2 regions of the Kosakonia oryzendophytica genome follow, and region 2 is predicted to be linked to the other one. Evidence: predicted binding sites of a transcription regulator. Region 2 holds the regulator's gene; the other holds the start of a gene.
The links. Region 2 encodes PhoB, which activates phosphate uptake and scavenging genes when phosphate is short. Its sites were predicted from a motif close to CTGTCATAAAACTGNCNNAT; they were not measured.

Region 1 (13,515 bases), 1.1 Mb from region 2:
TTGCAATGCTGCAACAGTATTTCGCTACAGCGTGGATCCCGCGCAACGATGGTACGAACAACTTCTATACCAGCAACCTGGGCAATGGCGTTGCAGCCATCGGCTACAAATCGCAGCCAGTGAGCATCGCACCAGGCCAGACTGCATCGCTGAACAGCACCCTGTGGGTGGGTCCGGAAATTCAGGACAAAATGGCAGCCGCTGCACCGCATCTGGATCTGACTGTGGATTACGGTTGGTTGTGGTTTATCTCTCAGCCGCTGTTCAAACTGCTGAAATGGATCCATAGCTTCCTGGGTAACTGGGGCTTCTCCATCATTGCAATCACCTTTATCGTTCGTGGCATCATGTACCCGCTGACCAAAGCGCAGTACACCTCCATGGCGAAAATGCGCATGCTGCAGCCAAAAATTCAGGCCATGCGTGAGCGTTTGGGTGAAGACAAGCAGCGTATGAGCCAGGAAATGATGGCGTTGTACAAAGCGGAAAAAGTGAACCCGCTGGGTGGCTGTTTCCCGCTGCTGATTCAGATGCCAATCTTCCTGGCGCTGTACTATATGCTGATGGGCTCTGTTGAGCTGCGCCATGCGCCGTTCGCACTGTGGATCCATGACCTGTCCGCACAAGACCCGTACTACATCCTGCCGATTCTGATGGGCGTAACGATGTTCTTCATTCAGAAGATGTCGCCGACCACCGTGACCGACCCGATGCAGCAGAAGATCATGACCTTTATGCCGGTCATCTTCACGGTGTTCTTCCTGTGGTTTCCATCAGGTCTGGTGCTGTACTATATCGTCAGCAACCTGGTGACCATTATTCAGCAGCAGCTGATTTACCGTGGTCTGGAGAAACGTGGTTTGCATAGCCGCGAGAAGAAAAGCTCCTGATACGCGTTAAGATTCAGACAAGGCGGTCATCTGACCGCCTTTTTTATTTTGAGGTTTCGGAAAACAAACCATGAGCCATAACGACACGATTGTCGCCCAGGCAACCCCACCGGGACGCGGTGGTGTGGGCATCTTGCGTATTTCCGGCCGCCAGGCGCGCGACGTTGCGCAGGCGGTATTAGGCAAACTGCCAAAACCGCGTTATGCCGACTATCTGCCGTTCCTGGACGCTGATGGCGCAGCGCTGGACCAGGGCATTGCGCTGTGGTTCCCAGGGCCAAACTCCTTTACCGGTGAAGATGTACTGGAACTGCAGGGCCACGGCGGCCCGGTGATCCTCGATCTGCTGTTAAAACGCATTCTGACGCTGCCAGGGCTGCGTATTGCCAGACCGGGTGAATTTTCTGAACGCGCATTTCTCAACGATAAGCTTGATCTGGCGCAGGCTGAAGCCATCGCCGATTTGATTGATGCCAGCTCCGAGCAGGCAGCACGTTCAGCGCTGAACTCATTGCAAGGGGCGTTTTCCACCCGCGTGAATCACCTGGTGGAAGCACTTACTCACCTGCGCATCTATGTCGAAGCCGCGATCGATTTCCCGGATGAAGAAATCGATTTTCTCTCGGACGGAAAAATTGAAGCGCAGTTGCACAGCGTGATTGCCGATCTGGATGCTGTGCGCGCTGAAGCACGCCAGGGAAGTCTGCTGCGCGAAGGGATGAAAGTGGTGATTGCCGGCCGCCCAAATGCCGGAAAATCAAGCCTGCTGAATGCGCTGGCCGGGCGGGAAGCCGCTATCGTGACCGATATCGCCGGCACTACCCGCGACGTGTTGCGCGAGCATATCCATATTGATGGCATGCCGCTGCACATTATCGATACCGCAGGTCTGCGTGAAGCCTGTGATGAAGTCGAGCGTATCGGCATCGAACGCGCGTGGCTGGAGATTGAGCAAGCGGACCGGGTACTGTTTATGGTGGATGGCACCACGACTGACGCGGTTGACCCGGCGGAAATATGGCCAGATTTTATTGCCCGTTTACCGGCGAAATTACCGATTACGGTGGTGCGTAACAAAACGGATGTTACCGGCGAGCAACCAGGCATGAGCGAAGTGAATAGCCACTCACTTATACGCCTCTCTGCGCATACCGGCGAAGGCGTCGACACGCTGCGTCTTCATCTCAAGCAAAGCATTGGATTCGACACTAACATGGAAGGCGGGTTCCTGGCACGCCGCCGCCACCTGCAAGCGCTGGAAACAGCGGCGGAGCATCTGCAACAGGGTAAAGCGCAACTGCTTGGCGCATGGGCTGGTGAGCTGCTGGCTGAAGAGCTCCGCCTGGCACAGCAGAGCTTGAGTGAGATCACCGGCGAGTTTACCTCCGATGATTTACTCGGTCGTATTTTCTCCAGTTTCTGTATCGGTAAATAACCCTTTCCCACTGCTCACCGAACGGCCGTTTTAGCGGCCGTTTGCTTCCCTGGCGGCCAAATTTCGTAAAGTACGCAGGATTGGCTAAAGAAAATGTAAATATGGTCGCTTAGGACTTTTCAGATGCGAATTTCCGCATTAAAACCTATCCAGTATGGGCGATAATATTGATTATCGATTCGATTCATCCAGACCATTATCACGGAGCGAAAAATGGCTACGCATTTTGCAAGAGGGATTCTTTCAGAAGGACATCTCGTCTCTACCCGACTCCCGGTAACCTGTCATGACAGCGCTCGTCAGCTCCCCGAACATCGACGCTCACGTTTCCTCGCGTCCAGGGCCTTACTCGCCGAAATGATGTTTATGCTGTACGGCATCAGCGAGTTGCCGGAGATTGCTATTGAAGCCAGCGGAAAACCCGCCTTTGCCGACAGCAGCCTGCCGCAGTTCTCGCTGTCCTATGCCGGAAACATGGTGGGCGTTGCGCTAACAACAGAGGGTGAATGCGGTCTGGATATGGAGCTTCAACGCGCGACACGGGGTTTCCATAACCCGCACGGGCAAAAGCAGCCTCTATTCACAGGCAATGAACAGTTGTGGATCAATAACCAAAGCGATCCGAATGAAGCACAAACTCAGATTCTGACACTGCGCCAAAGCGTGATGAAGCTGATCCATCAGATGCAGGATGATCCCGGGCAGTTACAGCTTTTGCCAGGCTCCGGTCGACTTCGCGTGGCGCAACTGGCGCAAGTGGAAGTGATGTGTGATGCTGAAGACGTGTTGATTTGGTCGGTGGCCGTCGCCCCCGCCATCGAAAGCCTTAAAATCTGGGAATTTGATAGTCAAAAAGGGTGGCGTTACCTTGCCGATGTACAAACGCGCGCCAACGATCCCGCCTCCCGTCTGATGCGATTCACCAGCTTACCTGCCGAAAAAGCCCTGATCCTTAACTGATCCGTTAGCAAGGAGTCATCATGTCTGCTGAACTCAATGTTGTGACACTGCTTGGGAGTCTGCGTAAAGGCTCTTTTAATGCCATGGTTGCACGTACGTTGCCCAAGCTTGCGCCTGCGGGAATGACTATCACACCGCTGCCCTCGATTGCTGATATCCCACTGTATGATGCCGATATACAACAGGAAGAAGGATTTCCGCAGAGCCTGGAAGCCATTGCCGCACAAATCCGCGCAGCGGATGGTGTGGTTATCGTCACCCCTGAATACAACTACTCAGTGCCGGGTGGCCTGAAGAACGCCATAGACTGGTTATCACGCTTGCCGGAACAGCCGCTCGCCGGGAAACCTGTATTGATTCAAACCAGTTCAATGGGCGCAATCGGCGGTGCACGCTGCCAGTATCATCTGCGCCAAATCCTCGTCTTTCTCGATGCAATGGTGATGAATAAGCCTGAATTTATGGGCGGAGTCATCCAGAACAAAGTGGATCAGCAGACGGGGGAAGTGGTTGATCAAAGCACGCTTGATCATCTGAGCGGGCAACTTACCGCTTTCGGAGAGTATATCCAGCGCGTTAAGCGGTAATCGGTTTTCCCTCTCCCGGCAAGGGAGAGGGAAATGCAGATTAATGCGCGTCGATAAAGACGATTTTCAGCAAGAACAGCAGTGCGACAACAATGACGCACGGGCTGAGATCGCGCAGGCGCCCCGTCCCGATTTTCATCACACAGTAAGAGATAAAGCCCAGCGCGATACCTTCAGTAATGGAGAAACTGAACGGCATCATCACCGCAGTGATAAACGCAGGTACCGCTTCTGTCAGATCTTCCCACTTCACACGCGCCAGGCTGGATGTCATCAGCACACCAACATAGATCAGCGCACCCGCAGCAGCGTAGCCCGGCACCATCCCCGCCAGCGGCGACAGGAAGATAACCAACAGGAACAACAAACCCACCACAACGGCAGTCAGGCCGGTACGACCACCGACAGACACGCCGGAAGAAGATTCGATATACGCCGTAACAGAAGAGGTTCCGATAAAGGACCCGGTAACGGAAGAGATACTGTCAACGAACAGCGCTTGTTTCATGCGCGGAAACTTGCCGTTTTCGTCCACCAGCCCGGCTTTGTCAGTAACACCGATCAGCGTACCGGAGGAGTCGAACAGGTTCACCAGCATAAAGGAGAAGATCACGCCAGCCAGACCAATATTAAACGAACCGGCTAAATCTACGTTGCCAACCACGCTGGCCACACTCGGCGGTGCGGAAACAATACCGTGATATTGCACATCACCCAGCAACCAGCCCAGCAGCGTGGTCACCACGATGGAAACCAGCACTGCGGCGTGAATATTGCGGGATGCCAGAATCGCAATGATGAAGAAACCGAGGACGCCCAGCAGAACGCTGTGGGAAGTCAGGTTACCAATGCTCACCAGTGTTTCTTTGTTCGCGACAATGACACCGGCGTTTTTCAGACCCATCATGCCAATAAACAAACCGATACCGCTGGTGATCCCCACACGCAGGCTCACCGGAATATTGGCAATCATCCAGTAACGGACGCGGAAAAGGGTCAGCAGCAACAGGCCAACCGCCCCCCAGAAAATGGCACCCATACCCACTTGCCAGGACAATCCCATGGCGCCCACCACCACAAACGCGAAGAAGGCGTTCAGGCCCATCGCCGGTGCCAGCGCTACCGGCAGGTTGGCAACCAGTCCCATCAGGATGCTACCAAATGCAGCAATCAGGCAGGTGGTAACGAATACTGCGCTGGTGTCCATCCCGGCGACGCCCAAAATTTGTGGGTTAACAAAGACGATATACACCATCGTCAAAAACGTTGTGAAACCGGCGATCACTTCGGTACGTGCCGATGTGCCGTGTTCGCGCAGTTTAAACACGCGGTCAAGCAACCCCTGGCCCGATGCCTGGGTAGTGTGTTGTTGGCTCATTATCAATTTCCGGAATAGGAGGGAAAATTCGTCGCTATCCTATACCAAAATGAGACAATGTTGACGGTTATCACACACTTTTTTTCATTGAATTTGCTTATACGGCAACGATTGCGTCCCGCTATCTGCGTTAAGTAAACGTTAAACTCGCAACAAAACAGGAAACAGCATGTCCCACATTGAAGCGGTTTTTTTCGACTGTGACGGCACCCTGGTCGACAGTGAAGTAATTTGCTCACGCGCTTATGTGCATATGTTTAAAGAATTTGGCATCACGCTGGCGCTGGAAGAGGTCTTTAAGCGCTTTAAGGGTATGAAACTGTACGAAATTATTGATGTCATCAGCGCTGAATATGGCGTAGCTCTGGCGAAAAGCGCGCTGGAGCCAGTGTACCGCGATGAGGTCGCGCGTCTGTTTGATGCCGAGCTGGAAGTGATTGCCGGCGCGGGCGCACTGCTGGATGCTGTTAGCGTGCCGATGTGCGTGGTCTCCAACGGCCCGGTCAGCAAAATGCAGCACTCTTTAGGTAAACTGGGTCTGCTGCATCACTTTCCGGACACGCTGTTCAGCGGTTATGACATCCAGCGCTGGAAGCCCGATCCAGCGTTAATGTACCATGCGGCAAAAGCGCTGAATGTTAATCCGGTAAACTGTATTCTGGTGGACGACTCCACTGCCGGAGCACAATCAGGTATTGCGGCGGGTATGGAAGTGTTTTACTTCTGCGCCGATCCGCATAACCAACCTATCGATCACCCGAAAGTGACTACGTTCACTGATTTAGCGCAGTTGCCAGAGCTGTGGCGCGCACGCGGGTGGCATGTTACGCGTTAACCAAAACCACTAAACAGGACGTTTTTATGGCCCAGGCAACCCGACCACTTCCGGTCTTTAAATACCACCCACATCCCCTGGACACCGGGGTGTTTTCTGATGACAAAACGGTCACCTGCGCCTGCTGCCAGCAGCCGACCGCGATTTATTACACCAATCCGTTCTACACCACCGAAGAGATCGATTACCTTTGCCCGTGGTGTATCGCTGACGGCGCAGCCGCGCAAAAGTTTGGCGGCAGTTTTCAGGACGAATCCAGTGTTGATGGCGTTGAAGCGGAGTACGACAACGACGGCGAATTCACCGGGTTCAAAAATCCCTGGCCGGAAGACCGTCTCGTTGAGCTGACCGAACGCACACCGGGTTACTGCGGCTGGCAACAGGAGTACTGGCTGGCGCATTGCAACGACTTCTGCGCTTTTGTGGGGTACGTCGGCTGGAAAGAAATTGCCGATAAACTCGATCAGTTTGCCGACCTGCAAGCCGACTGCTATGCATTTGGTATGGACTACGAGAAACTGCCTGAGTACCTTCTCGATGGCGGCGACTGCCAGGGTTACCTCTTCCGCTGCCTGCATTGCGGAAAACTACGCCTGTGGGCGGATTTATCCTGACGGAGTATACCCATGCCAGAATTACTTGAGCGCTACCAGGGCACGCTTCTCGGCCTGGCAGCCGGGGATGCCGTGGGCACTGCCGTTGAATTTAGCCCGAAAGACAGCTTTCCCCCGGTAACGGATATGGTAGGCGGCGGCCCGTTTCACTTACAAGCCGGGCAGTGGACGGATGATACCTCTATGGCCCTGTGCCTGGCGGAAAGCCTGACGACCTGCCGGGGTTTTGATGCCAGAGATCAGATGAATCGTTATCTTAACTGGTGGAAATGGGGCTATTTCAGCTCCACGGGCCACTGTTTTGATATCGGTATGACTGTTGCGGGGGCGCTGCAAAAATTTGCCAGCGATGGCGAACCGTTTGCCGGTTCCAGCGATCCACGAACGGCCGGAAACGGGTCGTTGATGCGTCTTGCTCCCGTCGTGCTGTGGTATTTCCCGGATGCGCAGCAGGTGCTGGAGTATGCCGAAGCCTCATCGCGTACTACCCATGCCGCCCCGGAAGCCGTCGCCAGTTGCCGCTTATTTGCACAGATGCTGATCAATGCGCTGAGCGGTATGAGCAAGCAGGAGATCCTGACACATATCCCGCAACTGCCGCAGCAAGAAAAGCTGCGCCACATCGCTGAAGGCCGCTATTTGCAGAAAACGCGAGCGGATATCGTTGGCACCGGTTATTGCGTACAGAGCCTGGAAGCCGCGCTCTGGTGTTTCGCAAAGGGCGGTGATTTTGAGGAAACGATTCTTCTGGCTACCAACCTTGGCGACGATGCCGATACCACGGCCGCGATTGTCGGGCAGTTAGCCGGCGCGTATTACGGCGTGAACGGTATTCCGCAACGCTGGCGCGATAAACTGTGGCAGTATGAGGATATCGATAATCTGGCGAGAAAACTGCTGGTGAAATCAGCCTGAGACACTCACCCCCTCCGTAGCGAGGGGGTGATATTGCTGCATTACTCTTTCGGATCTTTCCCGGCAAGCAGCTTATCCAGCTCATCACCGCCGACATGACGGAAGTCCTGCCCCTTCACGAAGTAGAAAATGTATTCGCAAATATTCTGGCAGCGGTCACCAATACGCTCGATAGAGCGGGCGCAGAACAGAGCAGTCAGGACGCTCGGGATAGTGCGGGAATCTTCCATCATGTACGTCATTAACTGACGCACGATGCCTTCGTATTCCTGATCCACTTTTTTATCTTCGCGGTAGATGCGTACCGCTTCATCCAGATCCATGCGGGCGAAGGCGTCCAGCACATCATGCAGCATTTGCACGGTGTGGCGGCCCAACGACTCCAGACTCACCAGAAGAGGCTGATGCTGCTGCGAGAATTTCTCCAGTGCGGTACGGCAAATTTTATCCGCCACATCGCCAATACGTTCCAGCTCAGCAATAGTTTTAATAATTGCCATGACCAGACGCAGGTCGCTCGCCGTAGGCTGGCGTTTGGCAATAATACACACACAGGCTTCATCGATGGTCACTTCCATCATGTTGACCTGTTTATCACCTTCGACGACGCGCTTTGCCAGCTCACTGTCCTGGTTGTGCATCGCGGTGATCGCATCAGAAAGCTGCTGCTCCACCATTCCACCCATGGTCATTACCTGAGTGCGGATACTTTCCAGTTCAGCGTTGAACTGCCCGGAAATATGTTTGTTAAGGTTGAGGTTGTCCATGGTTCAACTCCAAATGCCCGACAGATTTCACGTTAAAACAAGGCGTTTACGCCTTTGCGGTTCGGGCATATCAACCGTAGCGCCCGGTAATATAGTCTTCGGTTTGTTTCTTCTTCGGCTTGGTGAACAGATCATCCGTATTACTGAACTCAATCAGTTCGCCGAGATACATAAACGCCGTATGATCGGAGCAACGCGCAGCCTGCTGCATGTTGTGGGTAACGATCACGACGGTGTAATCCTCTTTAAGCTCAGTAATCAGCTCTTCAATACGACCCGTTGAAATCGGGTCCAGCGCTGAACAGGGCTCATCCAGCAACAGCACTTCCGGGCGAATCGCGATACCGCGTGCAATGCACAGACGCTGCTGCTGACCACCGGAGAGAGAGTACCCACTCTGGTGCAGTTTATCCTTGGTTTCGTTCCATAATGCGGCTTTGGTCAAAGCCCACTGCACGCGCTCGTCCATATCGGCGCGGGAGAGCTTCTCAAACAGACGCACGCCAAAGGCGATATTGTCGTAAATCGACATCGGGAACGGCGTCGGCTTCTGGAACACCATGCCCACTTTTGCACGCAACAGCGCGATATCCTGGGTATTGGTGAGGATGTTATCGCCATCCAGCAGGATTTCACCTTCAGCGCGCTGCTCCGGGTAGAGCTCAAACATCTTGTTAAAGGTACGCAACAGCGTGGACTTGCCGCAGCCTGACGGCCCGATAAACGCAGTCACCTGATTTTTAGCGATATCCAGGCTGATGTTTTTCAGTGCATGGAATTTGCCGTAATAGAAGTTCAAATCGCGAACCTGAATTTTGCCCGGCGTCGTATCAACCATACTCATTTATCTCTTTCCTCAACTCGACGCCGCTTATCGCCGCGTCGCAAAAAATTAACCGTGTTTACTCTTCGCGAAAATGACGCGCGCCAGAATATTCAGCAACAGTACACAGAGAGTGATAATCAATACCCCGGCCCAGGCCAATTCTTGCCATTCGGCAAACGGGCTCATAGCGAATTTGAAAATCGTCACCGGCAGGTTAGCGATAGGCTGCATCATGTCGGTACTCCAGAACTGGTTAGAAAGCGCAGTAAACAGCAACGGCGCGGTTTCACCCGCAATACGCGCAACCGCCAGCAGCACTCCCGTCATAATCCCGGAGACGGAGGCCTTCAGGGTAATCGCCGCAATCATCTTCCATTTAGGCGTTCCCAGCGCATACGCCGCTTCACGCAGGCTATCCGGTACCAGTTTCAGCATGTTTTCCGTGGTGCGGATAACAATAGGCACCTGCAACAGCGCCAGCGCAATCACGCCTGCCCAGCCGGAGAAGTGCTGCATTTGCGCGACCACAATGGTGTAAACAAACAGCCCCACCACAATAGAAGGCGCAGACAACAGGATATCGTTGATAAAGCGGATCACTTCCGCGAGCAGCGACTTACGCCCATACTCGGCCAGATAAATCCCCGCCATAATGCCCAGCGGTGTACCGATGACGGTTGCCCACAGAATCAGCAAACCACTGCCCGCCAGAGCGTTCGCCAGACCGCCACCCGCCGTATTCGGCGGCGGTGTCATTTCAGTGAACAGTGCCAAAGACATGCCATCAAAGCCGCGTGCCACGGTAGAAAAGAGGATCCAGACCAGCCAGAACAGACCAAACACCATGGTCGCCATCGACAGCGTCAGGGCGATACGGTTTTTCATGCGACGACGCGCCTGCATTTTGCGGCGCGACTCGGCTAATTGCACCGTGCTTTGCATTTCAAGCGTTGCCATCAGCGCGCCCCCTCGTTTTTCGCCAGTCGCAGGATCATCACTTTAGAAATGGCCAGCACAATAAAAGTGATCACAAACAGGATCAGTCCCAGCTCCATTAGCGCGGCAACATGCAGACCGGATTCCGCTTCGGCGAATTCGTTCGCCAGTGCGGAAGTGATACTGTTGCCCGGCATAAACAGCGAAGCGCTATCGAGTTGGTAGGTGTTACCGATGATAAAGGTTACCGCCATGGTTTCGCCCAGTGCGCGGCCCAACCCCAGCATAATGCCGCCAATCACCCCGTTTTTCGTGAACGGCAGCACGATGCGCCAGATCACTTCCCAGGTGGTGCAGCCAATGCCGTACGCCGACTCTTTCATCATCACCGGCGTTTGTTCAAACACATCGCGCATAACCGCCGCAATGTAAGGAATAATCATGATCGCGAGGATCACCCCGGCAGCCAGAATGCCAATACCGAACGCCGGCCCGGAAAACAGCGCGCCCACAAACGGAATGGTGGAGAGCACATTACCCACCGGCTCCTGGAAATAGGTGGCGAACAGCGGAGCAAAGATAAACAAGCCCCACATGCCATAGACAATACTGGGGATAGCCGCCAGCAGCTCAATCGCAATACCCAGCGGGCGTTTCAGCCAGTTTGGCGCCAGTTCGGTCAAAAACAGCGCGATGCCGAAACTCACCGGAACCGCGATCAGCAGCGCGATAACTGAGGTGACGATAGTGCCGTAAATAGGTACCAACGCACCATAAATGTCATTCGGAGCATCCCACTCTTTGGTCCACAGGAATGAGAAACCAAACTTCTGAATGCTTGGCCAGGCGGAGAAAATCAGAGACACAATAATGCCGCTGAGCAGCAATAACACAATCAGCGCAGCCAGTTTTACCAGTGCGCTGAAAATCATGTCGCCTTTTTTTCCCGGAGGGTTAAATGCCGGCTTGGTTGCAGCCATAAATTACTCTTCAGTTTAACGTCTTACGAATTTGCCCGAAGGCGCATGCATCGGCTTACGGGCCTACAGAGAATCTGTAAGGCGAGTGGTGTAAGCGCCACTCGCCATATTCTTCAATAATCTGTGATTAGTACAGTGCTTTACCGCTGCTGTCTTTCACATTTGCTTTCCATGCAGCGCGAACCTGAGTCACGACGCTTTCCGGAAGCGTGGCGTAGTCAAGTTCGTTAGCTTGTTTGCCGCCTTTTTTGTAAGCCCAGTCGAAGAATTTCAGGACTTCAGCGCCTTGCTCCGGTTTAGCCTGCTCTTTATGCACCAGGATGAAGGTGGTGGAAGTGATTGGCCACACATCCGCGCCTTTCTGGTTAGTCAGGTCCTGAGCGAAGGATTTGCTCCAGTCGATATTTTTTGCGGCGTTAGAGAAGCTGGTTTCAGTCGGGCTAACCGCTTTACCATCTGCAGACAGCAGTTTGGTGTAGGTCAGGTTGTTCTGCTTAGCGTAAGCATATTCAACATAACCAATGGAACCCGGCAGACGCTGTACAAATGCGGCGATACCGTCGTTACCTTTACCGCCCAGACCGGTCGGCCAGTTAACCGTGGAGCCAGAGCCAACTTTGGATTTCCACTCTTCGTTGACTTTCGCCAGGTAGCTGGTGAAGACGAAAGAGGTGCCAGAACCATCAGCACGACGCACAACCGCGATGTTCTGCGAAGGCAGTTTCAGACCCGGGTTGAGTTTTGCAATCGCTGCGTCATCCCATTTTTTGATGTTGCCCAGATAGATATCACCCAGCGTTTTACCATCCAGTACCAGCTCGCCGGATTTAATGCCCGGGACGTTAATAGCCAGTACAATACCGCCGATTACGGTCGGGAACTGGAACAGGCCTTCCTGAGCCAGTTTGTCATCAGCCAGCGGGGCATCGGAAGCACCGAAATCAACCGTTTTAGCCGTAATTTGTTTCACGCCGCCGGAAGAACCGATACCCTGGTAGTTAATCTTATTACCCGTTTCTTTCTGGTAGGTATCAGCCCATTTGGCATACACCGGCGCAGGGAAAGTTGCACCAGCACCGGTCAGGCTTGCCGCAGCATTGGCAGCAAAAGCGCTCAGAGATAAGGTCGCGGCGACAACAGTTGCGACAGTGGTACGCATAACGTTCATAATGTCTCCTGCAAGATTCGTAAATCGTTGTTTGAGTTGCTACTCGGAGCAAAATAGGACACTTTGATGACAGTTATATGCAATGATTGTTACTGTTTAATGACAGCAATGAAATATCCTTGCTGAATTATTAAAAACATTTATAAATCAATGTAATAACATTCAATTACCACAACTTCATTACACGAACATTTTCTTTTTATGACAATCCAAACGTAGCTGAAAATCCGGATTTGTCATAAAGCGCTGCCAGAATAAACGCCGCTATTCCGCCCCAGCTAACGATCCCTTTTCCAGTGATTTAGCAATCATCCGCCACCGATTTTCAGCGCGACAGCGCTACCAGGAAGAGGTAGCAGACAAGCCTCTGGTTTCGTATTTATATAGCTACGAAGTCGGACCATTGTTGATGCAACATAGTAAACCCTAAGGAATGATGATGATTAAATCAGTTGCTGTCGCTATCGGATTGCTGTCGTTTCTTCCTGCTACATACGGCAATGCCGCCGACAGGCCCGTATCTCTTGGCTCCTCCGGTTATCAGTCTGATTCGGTGATGGTTTTGCAGGGCACAGAACATGACACGGGTAACGCAACTATCGTCCCATCGGATTACCTGAGCGTAAATAAACTCAGAAACATTCAAGAGGATGCGCCAAAACAAAAAGAAGACATCGCTGATATGAAAAAAACGCTCTCGGAAATGGGGCGGGACAGAGAAAACCTGCAAAGACGCAATGATGAATTAAGCCGTAAAGTTGATGACATGCAACGCAGCATTAATTCGCTGGAAAACAAGCTTGATGAACTGAGCCGTAGGGTCAAATAAGTCAGGAGAGGTTGCCATCGGCAACCTCTTTTTTACGCTGCGGCTAACTGCCTGGCGCTTGCTGTTTATCGAACACAAACAGAATGTGTTGATCATCCAGATACTTAATATCCACTTTATTGCCTTTCTGTATTTTTGATGCGTTAAAGGCAGAAATGGTCTCTTTCCCTTCCACCGATCGGGTGGCCCCTCCTTCTTGCAATGCGAGCCGATATTTAATGTTAATGGTGCCATTGTCGTTTGAGCTGATGTAGCTGACCTCTTCGACGGTAGCCTGCAATTCATGGCCCTGTGTCTGGATCTTATGGTCACGGTTAAACAGATAGACGATATAAGCGACCATGCCGACGATAAATATTACCGAAAAAACGATAACAAACTTCATTTAATCAATC
Region 2 (16,727 bases):
TGTGCCAGTGTAAAGCTCTGCGGCAGATTTTCCGGCAACGCCAGCAAATAGCTCTGGCCGAGGCGTTTCGCCGTCTCCCCTTCAATGCGGATATCAATCCCGCTGGCAGACCGCAGACGTACCACGCTTTGCCCTTCGTTCTCCGTTTCTACCGGAGAGGCATCCAGCGGGAAAAGCCGTAGCGGGATCGGCGCTGGCTCAGCCGCGGCTGTTTGCTGCGTTTCCAGCGTAAACGGCACCCGTTCGCCATCATGATTAAAGATCCGCACATCGCGCAGATCCGGCCATGTGCTTTGGGCATAGACATCCAAAGGCAGGTCGACGCGGTACCAGGATGCGGTCTCCGGCAGATCGAGTGCCGCGCCCCAGGCATAATCTTGCGGCGCTTCGGGGATCTCTTCGCCGCTTAACGCGGGCAATGTGCACCCCATTAACGCCACCGCCAGTAATGCGAATACCCCTCTCATTGTTTTTCTCCCTTTTCCTGCTCCGTTGCTGCTTTTGGCGGCAGCGGCGAAAAATAACCGACAATCAACACCAGCACGGCTACGCCAATAAAGGCAATCGCCCGTGCCAGTCCACCGCCACCAGCGCTGTCCACCAGCATCAGTTTGAGCAGCACGACACCGAGCAAAACGCCGCCGCACAACCACTGCCGACGGCTGGAATGACGCGTAGCGTGGATCATCACCACCAGCGCAATCAACATCCAGAACAGGGCGAAACAGGTCTGGATCAAGCGAGACTGCCACAAACTGCCTGCATCCCACGTCACGTTTCCGTAGCAGGCCAGCGCGCGCAATAAGGCGCCATTAAGCCACCAGAAAGCCAGCGCCGCAATCGCCCACGGGCGTGCTCGCCATACCTGTGGCACCCACGCTGAATAATGTGTTTCAGCAAAGCGGCTATAGATCCACAACCCCAGCAACGCAAAAGCGGCGCCCTCTTCCAATGGGTTGATAAGTGGCAGGTACGCCAGTTCCCGTACCACGCCGTCCCCAAGGTTGGCATAAAGCAAGTACCCTAACAGCAGCGGGATCAGTGGTAACAGCGCCAACGCGCCATACAATGCAGGCCAGACGCGCACCGGCCACCTCTCTCTTCGGATCGCCGCCATCACCAGCACAATCACGATACCGCCCGCCGCCATCGGCAAACCGGCACGCCAGGGTTCAAAGCCCCAGCCAAGCGATCCGACAAACCACCACAGCTCGCTGCCCGCTGCCAGCAGCAACAGCCAGAACAGCGAAATATGCAGCCCTTGCGACAAACGCACAGGCACCATTTCGCTATCCCGGTACAGCAGAATGAGCGCCGAAGGCAGCGCAACGCACCAGGCCAGGTTTTGCCATCCGCCCGCCAGAATATGCCCCTGCACGGTAATCTGATACAGCAGCGCCATCACCATCGCGGGCCACAGCAACCAGCGGGCATAGCCCAGCTCTGACCAGCGCAAACGCTGTTGCGCCGCTCGCCACAGCCAGACGGATGCAGACAACAGCGCCAACACCACAAACGCGGCATGCGCATCGGCAACCAGCATCCGTTTCGCCGCACCACCCAGAGCAATGATCCAGAACAGAATGCCGCCCGCCAGCAACAACCAGCTGACTTCGCGCCGTATACCGCGCCACAACAGCGCCCCCGCCAGCCAGCAGCCGCTCAGTACAGCGAAAATCATCAGTACCGAGAGCGCAGGCAGACCATCCGCCGCAGCCCACAGCGCACTGAACAACGCCAGTAACAATAAGGCCGTACCGCTGTAGCTCATGCGTCGCTGGTTCTGCTGCACGCCAAGCCATATGATCCCCAGCCCTTCCAGCGCCCAGGCCATGGATGTCCAGCGCGCCGACAGCGCCAGCGGAATCGCCAGCGTGGCAAACGCGCCGCCCAGCGCCAGCGCTGCCAGTACCAGCGGTTTCGCCGTTGTCGGATAACGCTTCAGTGCCAGTGAAGCCAGCGCGAGGTAAAAGAGACCGAAACCGAGGGCGCTAAAGGCCGGGCCGTAGGCCCAGTGTTGCGTGATAGCATACTGCATACCGAAGCCCGCCAACGGCGGCGCAAACAGCAATACGCCATCGATAATACGTTCACCCCGCCGCTGCGCACGCAGGGATAACGCCACGCTTAACACGCCGAAAATAACAATATTGACCATCAGGAACAGTTGGCAGCTCAGGTAAAATTCCGGGCGATAACGCTGCATTCCCCACACACCGGCAACGCCGAAGGTGAAGAACATGCCCAGCAAATTCAGCTCACGCCAGTGCTGCCACAGGCTGATGGCGAGAATGCCAACCGAAAGCAGTAAATAGAAAGAGAACAGCGCAATGTGGCTGCCGTCGCCGGTCGAGAGCAAGATCGGCGCAAGATAACCGCCCAGACTCGCTAACAGCGCCAGACTTAGTGCTTTTTGCAATACCGCCAGCCCCACGCTCGCCGCGCAAATCACCAACAGCAGAACGAAAGCCAGCATCATCGGCAGCATTTGCCACAGCCGGAATGCGCCAAACACGGTGAGATAGAGCGCACCAACCGCGCCCCCCTGCAAAATCAGGGCAAATACCGTCTGTTTATGACGTAAACGCCAGCCCAGCCCCAGCAGCACCATCGCCGCCAGCGCGACGCTGGCAAGGCGCAACTCCAGCGGGAAAAGCGAATACTCCACGGTATAACGCAGCAGAAAAGAGAGGCCGATAAACAACAGCACAATCCCCAGTTTGGCCAGTGGATTGCCCTGCATAAACCAGCGTACCAGGGAAGAGACCAGCCCCCAGGAGGCGGTTTCGTTTTTAGGTGAGACCACGTCGGGTGATGCAACGGGCTCGATCTTAGCCACCGCAGGGCCGTCCACTTTACGGCCCCAGGGCGACACCGCCACCGGTTCACCAGTTTGCATAACCTCAACAGGTTCGCTAATGACAACAGCCTCGCTAACCGGCAACGGCTGCGCCGCAACAGGCGCAGGATCAATGTTGACCGGCGCATTGACCAACCGCTGTTCAAGCACACTCAGCCGCTGGCGCAACCGGGTGAGTTCATCCTGCGTGGCCACGCTGCGACGCCAGGCGGTGATTGCCACAATCGGCACCACCACCAGCGCAAAAAACAGCACGACCGCGCCGAAGAATAAAAGACCATCCATGTATTTCGCCTTCGCTAAAGGGGAGACGCAAAGCCCCCTTTTCGCGCTTCAGCTCAGGAGGCAGACCAAACAGAAGCGCTAATCGCCGGTAGCGTTAGCACATCATCCTGTAGCGTACCTGTACCTTCTTTAAGCCGCCAGTTTTTCCCGTGCAGCAGCGGTGAATCCTCCAGCACCACTTCACACGCTTCGCTGCGATTAATCGCCACCAGTACCCGCTGCTGCTGATAAACGCGCACAAACACCAGCACGTTTTCCTGCGCATACACAACCTGACAACCGCCGTAGCGTAACGCCTGGCTACGGGCACGCAATTTCGCCATCCGTTGGTAGAGGGCAAGTAAGCGGGTATCCTGCCGTTTCTTGTCCCACGGAAAGGGTTTGCGGCAGAAGGGATCGTTTGCGCCATCGAGCCCGACTTCATCGCCATAGTAGATGCAGGGTGTACCGGGCCAACTAAACAACCAGACCACCGCCAGTGGCAAACGGGCGACATCGTTACCCAGAACCGTCTTAAAGCGCGGCGTATCATGGCTATCGAGTTGATTGAACATGCGCAGTTGCTGTTGATGCGACAACCCGGCACGGTAGTTATCCATCCATGCCGCGCAACTTTGCGCATCCATTTTCTGGGGATCATACGCGTTATCGGTATTTGCCAGGAACGCCCATACCGGCAGCGTAAAACCGCGGTAGTTCATCGCCGCGTCTTCAACATCCGCTTGCAGCCACTGACGTGCATCGCCAAAATGTTCGCCAACGATATACGCCTGCGGTTGGGTCTCTTTCGCCGACCGGGCAATACCGGCAACGTGCAGCAGATTATTACGCGCGCCGCCATCCTCCCCCAGCATATGCACCACATCCAGCCGCCAGCCATCCATGTGCCACGGCGCTTTTAGCCAGTGGCGAACGATGCTGTCCTCACCCTGATACATTTCATCAACCAGCGTCGATGACTGGTAATCCAGCTTCGGCAAGCTCGGGTAACCCAGCCAGTCACGGGCGTGCCCCTGATCATCAAAGCTGAACCAGCTACGCCAGCGAGAGTCCGGGTTATGGCAGGCGCCCCCCGTGCCGCGATTATGCCTGTCGAACCAGGCGTTAGAATCGCCGCTGTGATTAAACACACCGTCGAGGATCAACCGCATCCCCAGGGCTTGGGTGTTGTGGCGCAAGCGCAGCAACGCCTGATCGCCACCAAACTGCGCATCAACATGGCGATAATCTTCCGTGTCATATTTATGTACGCTGGGCGCAACAAAGACCGGGTTAAGATAGAGTGCCGTCACGCCCAGCTTTTTCAGATACGGTAGCTTTTCGCTGATACCGTCCAGATCGCCGCCATAAAAGGTGGATCCCCCGGCTTCTTCCGTCAGCGGATCGTCCCAGTCGCGCAATACGATCGACTGGCCCGCGGCGTGATGGTAATAGACATTATCCTGATCGGCATCACGCGTCTGGCTGCGGGCAAAACGATCCGGGAAGATCTGATAAAACACCTGGTCGGCCACCCATTGCGGGCCGTTATCCGGTACATCCACTGCAAATTGCTCCAGCCGGGCGGGCGGAAAGCGGTTGAATCCCTGCGGGGTAAACCACAATTGCTTATCCTGCCACAACAGCTTAAAGCTGTAGCGGCGGCGCGGCTGCCCGCTCTTTAGATCCACCGCCGCCCGCCAGACGGTTACACCATTGCCGATGGTGTGACGTGCGCGATGCATCGCCAGCGGGGTTTCTTCATTATCGACTTCCACCCGTAGCGTTACCCGTGAGGGCAACGATGTCCCCGTCAGCCAGAGGGTGATAATGAGCTGGTCTTTGTGCTGTTTGACAAACGGAACAACCGGCAGGTGCCATGCGTTCAACATTAACAATCCCCTTCGTTCAAAATGACGCCACTTTTTCACAGCCCTTGCCGTCTCGCCTCCTTCTTTCGCTTTTTTTCCGGGGGTGAGAGACGGGGCGCAGATGTGATCTGACGGGATATTCACCGGGCATTTGCGTGAGTTTTTTCACGCCCGCTTCGTGCCGATGCCCGAAGTCTCGCCTCTGGCGGGTTTTTATACTGATAAAAACTATAGCGTGATAAGAGAGCGATCATGAGTAAACCGGAAATCCTCGTCATCAGTGAAATCCCTCCGCCGATGATCGATACCCTGCAACAGCATTTTGTGGTGCATCAATACTGGCAACCCGGTGCAGAAGCGGTGGTGCGCGAACGCGGGCACGTTATCCGCGGAGCATTAACCCGCGCGGCAAAAGGCATCAGCACGGCGTTGATCGGGCAGCTTCCAGCGCTGGAGGTCATTAGTGGTTTCGGTGTTGGCGTCGATGCCACCGACCTCGATACCTGCCGCAGCCGTGGCATTCACGTGAGCAATACGCCCGATGTCCTTAACGAATGCGTGGCGGATACCGGACTGGCGTTGATGCTGGCGGTAACCCGTAAAATTTGCGCCGCCGATCGTTTTGCTCGGGCAGGTGAATGGGAGCATGCCGCCTTTCCCGGTGCGTGGAAAATGAGCGGTAAGCGCTGTGGTATCGTCGGGATGGGCAACATTGGCCATGATGTCGCCGCACGCGCTGCCGCATTCCGGATGCCGATTCACTACTTCAGCCCCCGTGAGGCGCGCAACCGCCAGTGGCAACGTCATGATTCCCTTGTCAGTCTGGCAAACGCGGTGGATTTTCTGGTATTGACCCTGCCGGGCGGTGCGAAGACGCACCATATTATCAACCGCGAGGTACTGGAAGCGCTGGGGCCGGAGGGCATTCTGGTGAATATCGCGCGCGGCAGTGTGGTGGACACAGAGGCGTTAATTGCAGTGTTACAGGAAGGGAAACTGCGCGGCGCCGGGCTGGATGTGTTCGAGCAGGAACCGCATATCCCGCCCGCACTGCGCGATTTACAGAATGTGGTGTTGCTGCCGCACATCGCCAGCAACACGGCGGAAACACGCCAGGCGATGGCAGATCTCACCATCAATAACCTGGTCAGTTATTTTACTGACGGGAGAGTATTAACCCCGGTCGTGTAAACCCGCTTTGTGTACCGACCTTATGCCCGCTGGCGCGTTGCTTCGCGGGCTTGTTTCGACAATTACGCGTTACGGCGTTTAAATGCCCAGCCAATCAGCAGCAGCACAATCCACGCGAACCCCACGTACAACGAGATGCGGGTTTCCGGGTGCCAACCAATCAGCGCGATGATAAAGACCAGGAAAATCAGACCAACAACGGTGGTTGCCACCCCGCCCGGAACTTTAAACTTCAGCGCACGGACTTCGTCAGCTGACAGACGGCGACGGAAGCCTATCTGCGACAGCAAAATCATGATCCATACCCATACTGTGGCGAAGGTTGCCAGTGAGGCGATCACCAGGAAAACGTTCTCCGGCATGATGTAGTTAAGATATACCGCCAGCAACAGCGCGATAGTCATCACCATCACTGTCACCCAGGGGATCCCGCGGCGCGACGTTTTGGCGAACATCTTCGGTGCACTGCCCTGCTCAGCCATCCCGTGCAGCATACGTCCCACGCCAAACACATCGCTGTTAATCGCCGAAAGCGAGGCAGTGAGCACCACAAAATTCAGGATACCGGCAGCAAAAGTAATACCCATATGCTGGAAGGTCAGTACAAACGGGCTTCCGTCAGTGCCTACCTGGTTCCACGGGTAAATAGACATGATCACAAACAGCGTACCGACGTAAAACACCAGAATACGCATCGGTACCGAGTTGATAGCGCGCGGAATCGATGTCTCCGGATCTTTCGCTTCCCCGGCGGTGATACCGATAATCTCGATGCCGCCATAGGCGAACATCACCATTTGCAGCGCCATCACCGTACCCAGCCAACCATTACTGAAGAAACCGCCATGGCTCCATAAATTGCTGATCCCGGTTGGCTGCCCGCCGTTGCCGATCCCCCAGATAATGATGCCGAAACCGGCCACGATCATGATGATAATGGTGGCAACTTTAAAGAAGGAGAACCAGAACTCCAGTTCGCCGAAGACCTTGACGCTCATCAGGTTGATGGCGCAGATAAGCAGCACCACACTCAGCACCCAAATCCAGTGCGGCACAGTCGGGAACCAGACGCCCATGTAAATACCAAACGCGGTGACATCGGCAATGGCGACAATGAGGATTTCAAAGCAGTACGTCCAGCCGGTGATATAGCCTGCCAGCGGACCGAGGTTTTCCTGAGCGTAACGAGAAAAGGAGCTGGCGGAGGGGTTGTGCACAGACATCTCGCCCAGTGCGCGCATAATGATATACGCAGCCACACCACCAATAATGTAGGCCAGCAACACGCTTGGGCCAGCCATCTTGATTGCATCTGCGGAGCCGTAAAACAGGCCGGTGCCAATTGCCGAACCCAGCGCCATAAAGCGAATGTGTCGGGTGCTTAGCCCACGCTTCAGCTTATTAGTACTTTCCATCATTTCCACTGCCATTATTCAACACAAAAATAAAAAACCACGGAGTGCGCTACTCCGTGGTTAAAAGCCGTGTATGCCGCGATTAATGGGCGCTGGAAGTAACCTGCCGACCTGCAGCACGATCCCAGACTGCCGCCAGAACCACCATCACCAGGCTTGGCATCAGCCAGGCCAGTCCCTGTTCCGCCAGCGGCAATCGCTGGGTCCAGGCCGGAAGGTGTTCTGCAAACGCAGACGCTTTCACGCCGTCAAGGATACCAAAAAGCAGACTAATAAACATGGCCGGTGCAATAACGCGTGTGGAACTGTTCCATAAAGAGCGGGTAAAGCTCAGCACCACCAGTACGATGCACGGCGGGTAGATCATGGTCAGCACCGGAATGGAAATCTGAATCAGATGGCTCAGCCCCAGGTTGGAGACCGCCATGGAGAAGATGCCCAGAATAAAAACCAGCGTGCGGTAAGAGAGCGGCAGATACTGCGCAAAGAACTCCGCACAAGCGCAGGTCAGGCCAACCGCCGTCACCAGACAAGCAATAAAAATCAACGCGGCCAGCAGCAAACTGCCTGCTCCGCCGAAGGTATGCTGAACATAAGCATGCAGAATGGCCGCGCCGTTAGCCGACTGCTCAACCAGCGCAGAACTGTCGGAACCGAGACGGAACAGCGCCAGGTAGAGCAGCGTCAGCCCTGCGCCTGCCATCAGCCCCGCCCACACCGTATAACGGGTCAGCAAACGGGCTTCGGTGACGCCACGCGAACGCGCGGCATTGACAATAACGATGCCAAACACCATGGCCCCCAGTGTATCCATGGTCAGATAGCCATTGACGAAACCGTTAGAGAACGGCGCAGTCTGGTAGGCTTCCAGCGCATGGCTGATAGGGCCGGCAGGCCAGATAATCGCGGCAATGGCGAGAATGGTCAGCGCGATAATTTTCAGCGGCGCAAGAAAATTGCCTACGGTATCCAGCAGTTTGCCCGGATAGAGGGAGATCAGGATCACCAGAGAAAAATAGATCACGCTGTAAATCAGCAACGGGATTGCGCCCTCCCCGGTCAGCGGCGCGATACCCACTTCAAACGACACCGTCGCCGTACGCGGCGTGGCAAACAACGGCCCAACCGCCAGGTAGCACACCGTCGCCAGCAAGACGCCCGCCACTTTACCAATCGGCGAACTCAGGCTATCTACGCCACCGCCGACTTTCGCCAGAGCAACTACGGTAAGCACCGGTAAGCCCACAGCGGTGATCAGAAATCCCAGCGCCGCCGTCCAGACGTGTTCACCGGCCTGCAAACCAACCATGGGAGGGAAAATGATGTTACCTGCGCCGACGAAGAGGGCAAATGTCATAAAGCCCAGAGCAACAATGTCGCGTGGTTTTAAGTGATGGGTCATATTTTTTTACTGCCTGTGGATGTGGTGTCGTAAAAATGATGTTTTTTTCGCCTTTCCAGACCGGACGATACCGCGCCAATGTTGCGGAAAGTCAGCGGGAAATGCTCTATGCATTGCGTAGCGAAGAATAGTTTTTCGATTTACCACGCAAATACAGTTGGTCTGACAATATACGGGGCGCAATTTAAACGCTTATAACGTTTAAAGGCAAGGTGGGATCGCAAAACCAGATGCTTATACTGCCTATGAAATTAATAGCAGTTAATAACTCCAATTATAAGAAAAACACATGGCTGATCATGCGAACAAAAAAGCAGCATCCGTACAAAATACGTTTCAGGGGGAAGAAAACATCGGAATAAGCGGCCTGGTAACAGAGGTCGCTGGAAAGATAAGCTGACAGCCGCGTCAGGACGCGGCTTTTTTGGCAACCAGACGTTCCGGCAGAACAAAGCTAAAGCGCGTTCCCTTGCCGGGAGTACTGACAATTTCGAGGCGGCTTTCGTGGTGATTTACCGCATGTTTCACGATCGCCAGCCCCAGGCCGCTACCGCCGGTCTGCCGGGAGCGGGCTTTATCCACACGATAGAAACGCTCAGTGAGACGAGGAATGTGCTCGGCGGCGATGCCGGGACCGTTATCTTCAACGCTGAACTCCGCCCCCAGCGGCACACGCTGCCAACGCACGGTAATCTGCGTTCCTGCTGGCGTGTGGTTCACGGCGTTATAGACCAGGTTGGAAATCGCGCTGCGCAGTTGCTCTTCATTACCCAGTACTTTCAGCGCGCTATCGACCTCAAAATGGAAGTGATGCTTTTGCTGGCTCAGGGTTTGCGCTTCCCGCTCCACGACCCGCAGCATCATTGGCACATCAATGGTTTCGTTGGGCGGCAAGGTCGGTGCAGCCTCAATCTTCGAGAGCGTCAGTAACTGACGCACCAGCCCCTCCATCCGCGAGGTTTGTTCGCGCATGGTGTGCAGCGCTTTCTCCCGCGGTGCGCCTTCGAGCGTCTGCTCCTGCATCATCTCCAGATAGCCCTGCAGCACCGTTAATGGCGTGCGCAATTCATGGCTGACGTTGGCAAAAAAGTTACGCCGCGCCCCTTCCAGTTGATGCATTTGCGTCACGTCACGCGCCACCAGCAGCAGGTGCTCCTCGCTGTAAGGCATCACGCGGATCTCCAGGTGGCGACCGGAGTTAAGCACCAGATTCAGTGGTTTGCTAAATTCTTGTTTTTTAAGATACTGCGTAAATTCCGGATAGCGCAGCAGGTTAAGGATATTCTGCCCGCTATCGTCCGGCCAGCGCAAACCCAGCACCTGTTGCGCCAGGCCATTACACCAGAAAATCGCCCCCTCTTCGGTGGTGAGGATCACGGCGTCCGGCAGCGATTCCGCGCCGCTACGAAAGCGTTTAATCAGGCTTCCCAGCTCGCGACGGCGTTTTTTATTACGCATCTGCATCTGGTGCAGCCCGTATAACAGCGGCTCCCAGCTTCCCTTTCCGGGCGGCGGAGTCATGCTTTTATCGACCCATAACCACCACGAAAGACGCAGTAAATTCCAGAAATGCCAGATCAGCAACCCGGTTACAGCGGCTAACAAAAACCACGGCAGGTAACCAAACATGACGCCGAGAATCAAGGCGGGGATACAACAAAGGAGGAGCTCCAGCACCAGCCTTTTCCATGACAGCCGTTCCAGCACGCGTCACACTCCTGTTAAATATCAGAAACGGGTCGAAAAACGGTATCCCGTGCCGCGCACTGTTTGCACCATACGATCGTGGCCGCTGTGTTCCAGCGCTTTGCGCAGACGACGAATATGCACATCCACCGTCCGGTCTTCAACATACACATTGGTTCCCCATACGTGGTTCAACAGCTGTTCACGGCTATAAACGCGTTCCGGATGGGTCATAAAGAAGTGTAAGAGTTTAAACTCTGTCGGCCCCATATCCAGGGGATTTTCACCGGTCATCACGCGATGAGAAGAAGGATCAAGGCTCAGGCCCTGCATTTCGATCACCTCTTCTACCGCCATCGGCGAAATGCGGCGCATCACCGCTTTAATACGCGCGACCAACTCTTTGGGTGAAAAAGGTTTGGTAATGTAGTCGTCGGCCCCGGTTTCCAGACCGCGTACGCGATCCTCTTCTTCGCCGCGCGCCGTCAGCATCATGACCGGAATATCGCGGGTCATCGCTTCACGTTTGAGATGTTTAATAAACTGAATTCCGGAACCGCCAGGCAACATCCAGTCCAGTAAAACAAGATCGGGCCAGGGTTCATTAAGTTGGTTCACCGCACTGTCATAATCTTCAGCTTCCACCGGTTGAAAACCATTTTGTTCGAGCACGAAGCACACCATTTCCCGGATTGGAGCTTCGTCTTCTACGACCAGAATTCGTCTCGCCATAATTTGCCCTGTCTTATTTAAGTCATCAATATATATAGCGGCGCCATTATGCGTCAGTTTTGTGACAGATTTATGAATAACATGACCGCCAGATGACCCCAGCGAGCGCTATATGACAGTCCCTATTTTCGCCAGGTTATGTCCCTCATCTGCTTAATGTTTATAATCTGCTTTATGCTTTTTTGCCACGGAACCGCTATGCGCATTATTCACACCTCTGACTGGCACCTGGGTCAAAACTTCTACAGCAAGAGCCGCGCCACTGAACACGCCGCTTTTCTCGACTGGCTGCTGGTTGCGGCGGAAGAGAACCAGGTCGACGCCATTATTGTGGCGGGCGATGTTTTTGACACCGGCTCCCCGCCCAGCTATGCCCGTGAGCTGTATAACCGTTTTGTGGTCAAACTTCAGCAAACCGGCTGCCAGTTAGTGGTGCTGGCAGGCAACCATGATTCGGTGGCCACGCTCAACGAATCGAAAGAGATCCTCGCCTATCTGAAAACTACCGTCGTCGCCAGCGCAGGCGTAGAACCTTTCTGGCTTTACCGCCGCAACGGTGAACCGGGCGCGATATTTTGCCCGGTGCCCTTCCTGCGCCCGCGCGACCTTCTGGTCAGCCAGGCAGGATTGTCCGGGCAGGAAAAACAGCAACACCTGCTGGCGGCGATCACCGCGTATTACCAGCAACAATTTACCGCAGCCAGCGAGCTGCGCGGCGATAAACCACTGCCGATCATCGCCAGCGGCCACTTAACCACCGTCGGTGCCAGTAAAAGCGACGCCGTACGCGATATTTATATCGGCACGCTGGATGCATTCCCGGCGCAGAACTTCCCGCCCGCCGACTATATCGCCCTTGGGCATATTCATCGGGCGCAAAAGATTGGCGGTGATGAGCGCATCCGCTATTGCGGCTCGCCGATCCCACTCAGTTTTGACGAAACCGGCAAAAGCAAAAGCGTCAATCTGGTGACCTTTGACGCAGGCAAACTGGCCGACGTTACCGCACTGGATGTTCCCGCCACGCAGGCACTGGCGGTTATCAAAGGCGATTTTGCTGAGATTTGCCGCCAGCTTGAACAGTGGCGCGACAAACCTGGTGATGCGCCAGTCTGGCTGGATATCGAAATTGTCAGTGCCGAATACCTGGCCGACATGCAACGGAAAATCCAGCAGGTGACGGAAGACCTCCCGGTTGAGGTCCTGCTGGTTCGCCGTAGCCGCGAGCAGCGGGAACGCATACTGGCCGGTGAATTGCGTGAGACCCTCAATGAATTAAAAGTCGAAGAGGTATTTGCCCGTCGCCTCGCACAGGAGGAACTCGACGAGACGCAGCAGGGGCGATTACAGGCGCTGTTCAGCGAAACATTGCAGGCGCTGGACGAGGAGAAAGAAGCATGAAAATTCTCAGTTTGCGGCTGAAAAACCTTAACTCGCTGAAAGGCGAATGGAAAATCGACTTCACCGCAGAGCCCTTTGCCAGCAACGGTCTGTTTGCCATTACCGGCGCGACCGGGGCGGGCAAAACCACGCTGCTGGATGCCATCTGCCTGGCGCTGTACCACGAAACGCCGCGTCTCAGTACGTTGTCACAATCGCAAAACGATTTAATGACCCGCGACACCGCCGACTGTCTGGCAGAGGTGGAGTTTGAGGTAAAAGGCGTGGCCTACCGCGCATTCTGGAGCCAGAGTCGCGCCCGCGGTTTGCCGGACGGCAATCTGCAAGCACCTCGTGTGGAGCTGGCCACCTGCGCCGACGGGAAAATTCTCGCCGACAAAGTCAAAGATAAACTCGATCTCACTGCCTCGCTGACCGGGCTGGATTACGGGCGCTTTACCCGTTCGATGCTGCTCTCACAGGGGCAATTCGCTGCCTTTCTCAATGCGAAACCTCGCGAGCGAGCAGAATTGCTGGAAGAACTGACCGGCACCGAAATTTATGGGCAGATTTCCGCCCGGGTGTTTGAGAAACACAAAGCGGCAAAAACCCGGCTGGAAACATTACAGGCACAGGCCGAAGGGGTAGTGATACTGAATGATGAGCAACGCCACCAGCTCGAGCAAGGTTTGCAGGCGCTCACTTCGCAAGAACAGCAGATCATGGCAGAGCTAGGTAGCGCCCAGGCGCAGGCAAACTGGCTGAACCGCGATGGCGAACTGCGCGCCGCCAGAGGCCGGGCGCAGGCAGCGTTGGTACAGGCGCAACAGGCGCAGACCCGTGCACAGCCGCAACTGGCCGCGCTGGAACGCGCACAACCAGCACAACAGCTTCGCCCCCTCTGGGACAGACTGGAAGAACAACGCAACGCACTTCTTCGCACTCGCAACCAGAGCGAAGAAGTAAACACTCGCTTACAGGCCCGTTTGCTTCAACGTGCACGCATCCGCGCCAGCGCGCTGCAACAGCTCACCACCCTGCAAGCCACGCACAAAACGCTGGAGATCTGGCTGAACGAACATGCGCGTTTCCAGCGTTGGCAAAGCGAGCTGACCGGATGGCGGGCGCTGTTTAATCAATTGGACGATGAGAAAAAGCAGTGGCTGAGTCTGCAACAGCGCATCCAGAGTCATGAAACCAAACTGCGTACTCTGCCGATCGCCACGCTGGAACTCAGTGTGGAAGAGACAGCCGCTGCCATGCACCAGTGCGCGCAAAACCGCCCGCTGCGCCAGCAACTGACCGCCCTGCACGCCCGTTTTGCGCCGCTGCGCAAGCAATTAAGTCTGCGCCAGCAAAGCTTGCTCGACCTGAAGGCTGAACAGGAGACGCTCAGCGCCGGACTGGCGCGCAAGCGCGAGGTGTATAAAGAAAAAAACCAGCTTTTGAGTGAGGTCACTACCATTTGCGAGCTGGAAAACCGCATCAAAGACCTGGAGAGCGAGCGCGCCCGTCTGCAACCGGGTCATCCCTGCCCGCTGTGCGGCGCAACAGAGCACCCGGCAATTGCGCACTATCAGACGCTCGAACCGGGTGTTAACCAGGCCCGGCGTAACGCGCTGGATCTGGAAGTCCGCCAGGTCAAAGAGGAAGGCGTTGCGCTCGGCGAGCGGCTGAAAGGGCTCGCCGAGCGCTATGAAAAAGATGAGCGCGAAATTGCAACGCTGCAACAAGATGAGAAAGCGTTGCTAGAGGCATGGGCGAAAGCCTGTGCAGAGCTGAACGTGATACTGGAACCGCATCGCGAGCTGACCAGTTGGCAAAGCGCGCAGGACGCGTATGAGCATCAGTTGTATTTGCTCAATCAGCGCCAGACACTGCAACTTCAGATCCACGAATTACATCAGCAAAGCGAACATTATCAGCAGGCGGTGGTTCGTCGTCGCACCAGTCTCGCCGAGGCCTTGCAGCCGCTGGCGCTGAGTCTGCCGCCGGAAGGCGAAGAGGAAGCGTGGCTGGCCGCACGTGCGCAGGAAGCGGATCAGTGGCAACAGCAACAACAACAGCTTGTCGCCCTGCATGAGCGCATGGCGTTGCTAACGCCCATTATCGACACGCTCCCCGCCGATGAGATAGCCGTTGATGAACAGACCTTCCCGCTTGAGGGCTGGCGCCAGGTGCATAATGATTGCATTTCGCTGCACAGCCAATGGCAAACGCTGCAACACCAGCTTGCCCAGCAGAGCGAAAATGAAAAGACGCTGGAAAACCAGTTTTCCGACGCGTTGAAAAACAGTGTGTTTGCCGATCAACAGGCGTTTCTCGCCGCCTTGCTGGATGAGGGCGAACGTCAGCGGCTGGAGCAGTTACGGCAGCAACTTGAACGCGATTGCCAACAGAAGCAGGCGCTTGCCGCCAGCGCTGAGCAGGCTGTCGCGGCGCACCAGGCGCAACGTCCCGCCGGAATGGACCTCAATAGCACAACGGAGAGTGCCAGCTCGGTGCTGGAACAACTCGGTCGCCAGCTACGGGAAAATACCACTCGCCAGGGCGAGTTTCGCCAGCAACTGAAGCAGGATAGCGATAACCGCCAGCGCCAGATAAACGTATTGCAGGAGATAGAACAGGCCACCGCGCGCTGTGACGATTGGGGGCATCTGAATGCGTTGATCGGCTCCAAAGAGGGAGATAAGTTCCGCAAATTCGCGCAGGGCTTAACGCTGGATAATCTGGTGTGGCTGGCGAACAATCAGCTGACTCGCCTGCATGGCCGCTATTTGTTGAAACGCAAAGCCAGCGAAGCGCTGGAACTGGAAGTGGTAGACACCTGGCAGGCGGACGCCGTGCGTGATACGCGCACGCTCTCCGGCGGCGAAAGTTTCCTGGTCAGCCTGGCGCTGGCACTGGCACTGTCCGACCTGGTGAGTCACAAAACCCGCATCGATTCGCTGTTCCTGGATGAGGGGTTCGGCACCCTGGACAGCGAAACACTGGATACCGCTCTCGATGCCCTGGACGCCCTCAATGCCAGCGGCAAGACCATTGGCGTTATCAGCCACGTCGAAGCAATGAAAGAGCGTATTCCGGTGCAGATCAAAGTGAAGAAGATCAACGGCCTGGGTTACAGCAAACTCGACGGCAAATACGCGGTGTTGTCGCGCTGACGGGCAGGCCTGATAAGCAAAGTGCCATCAGGCCTGCACACTCATACACTCACTGATTACTCGCCCAGCGGCCATAACCAGGCCGCGCCACGCACGCCGCTGGAATCGCCGTGCAGCGCCTTACGGATCGGGGTCTCGCACTCGCCGCCAAAGACCCAGTTTTTCACCAACCCTGGCACCGTTTGGTACAGACGATCCACGTTGCTCATCCCACCACCGAGTACAATCACATCCGGATCGAGAATATTGACCACATGCGCCAGCGACTTGGCAAGCCGTAGCTCATAACGGCTCAACGCTAACTCCGCCACCGGATCCTGCGCTTCCGCCAGACGAATAATCTCACTTCCCTTTAACGGCTGCCCCCCCAAACGGTGGTAATCGGTCGCAAAACCGGTGCCGGAAATAAACGTCTCAATACACCCCTGTTTACCACAATAGCAGGAGACTTCAGCGCGATAACGTAGCTCGTCGTCATCCATCCACGGCAGCGGATTATGCCCCCACTCTCCCGCGGTGCCATTACCCCCAATGTGTGAATGCCCGTTAATCGCAATACCGGAACCGCAACCGGTGCCGATAATCACAGCGAAAACGGTATGCTCGCCTGCCGCTGCGCCATCCACGGCTTCAGATACCGCCAGGCAGTTAGCGTCATTGGCCAGTCGCACTTCACGGTTCAGCCGCTGACTCAAATCCCTGTCGAACGGTTTACCGTTAAGCCACGTGGAGTTCGCATTTTTCACCACCCCGGTGTAGGGC

Region 1: a site for PhoB is predicted at 12,345-12,364, ahead of pstS (phosphate ABC transporter substrate-binding protein PstS). Genes of this name have one in related genera too.

The regions. Positions count from the first base shown of each region.
Region 1 is NZ_CP115659.1:5,103,340-5,116,854, reverse strand. Features, by position in the region: gene yidC (membrane protein insertase YidC) at 1-890, shown strand, start outside; gene mnmE (tRNA uridine-5-carboxymethylaminomethyl(34) synthesis GTPase MnmE) at 961-2,325, shown strand; gene O9K67_RS24575 (4'-phosphopantetheinyl transferase family protein) at 2,539-3,285, shown strand; gene O9K67_RS24570 (NADPH-dependent FMN reductase) at 3,306-3,872, shown strand; gene O9K67_RS24565 (NCS2 family permease) at 3,913-5,250, opposite strand; gene yieH (6-phosphogluconate phosphatase) at 5,420-6,085, shown strand; gene cbrC (PF03691 family colicin E2 tolerance protein CbrC) at 6,112-6,699, shown strand; gene O9K67_RS24550 (ADP-ribosylglycohydrolase family protein) at 6,712-7,614, shown strand; gene phoU (phosphate signaling complex protein PhoU) at 7,656-8,381, opposite strand; gene pstB (phosphate ABC transporter ATP-binding protein PstB) at 8,452-9,225, opposite strand; gene pstA (phosphate ABC transporter permease PstA) at 9,274-10,164, opposite strand; gene pstC (phosphate ABC transporter permease PstC) at 10,164-11,123, opposite strand; gene pstS (phosphate ABC transporter substrate-binding protein PstS) at 11,251-12,291, opposite strand; gene O9K67_RS24520 (hypothetical protein) at 12,731-13,120, shown strand; gene O9K67_RS24515 (hypothetical protein) at 13,164-13,505, opposite strand.
Region 2 is NZ_CP115659.1:4,002,612-4,019,338, forward strand. Features, by position in the region: gene O9K67_RS19405 (DUF3999 domain-containing protein) at 1-467, opposite strand, end outside; gene O9K67_RS19410 (DUF2339 domain-containing protein) at 464-3,145, opposite strand; gene malZ (maltodextrin glucosidase) at 3,199-5,016, opposite strand; gene O9K67_RS19420 (2-hydroxyacid dehydrogenase) at 5,248-6,186, shown strand; gene proY (proline-specific permease ProY) at 6,249-7,601, opposite strand; gene brnQ (branched-chain amino acid transporter carrier protein BrnQ) at 7,684-9,003, opposite strand; gene phoR (phosphate regulon sensor histidine kinase PhoR) at 9,412-10,710, opposite strand; gene phoB (phosphate response regulator transcription factor PhoB) at 10,732-11,421, opposite strand; gene sbcD (exonuclease subunit SbcD) at 11,620-12,822, shown strand; gene sbcC (exonuclease subunit SbcC) at 12,819-15,965, shown strand; gene mak (fructokinase) at 16,022-16,727, opposite strand, start outside.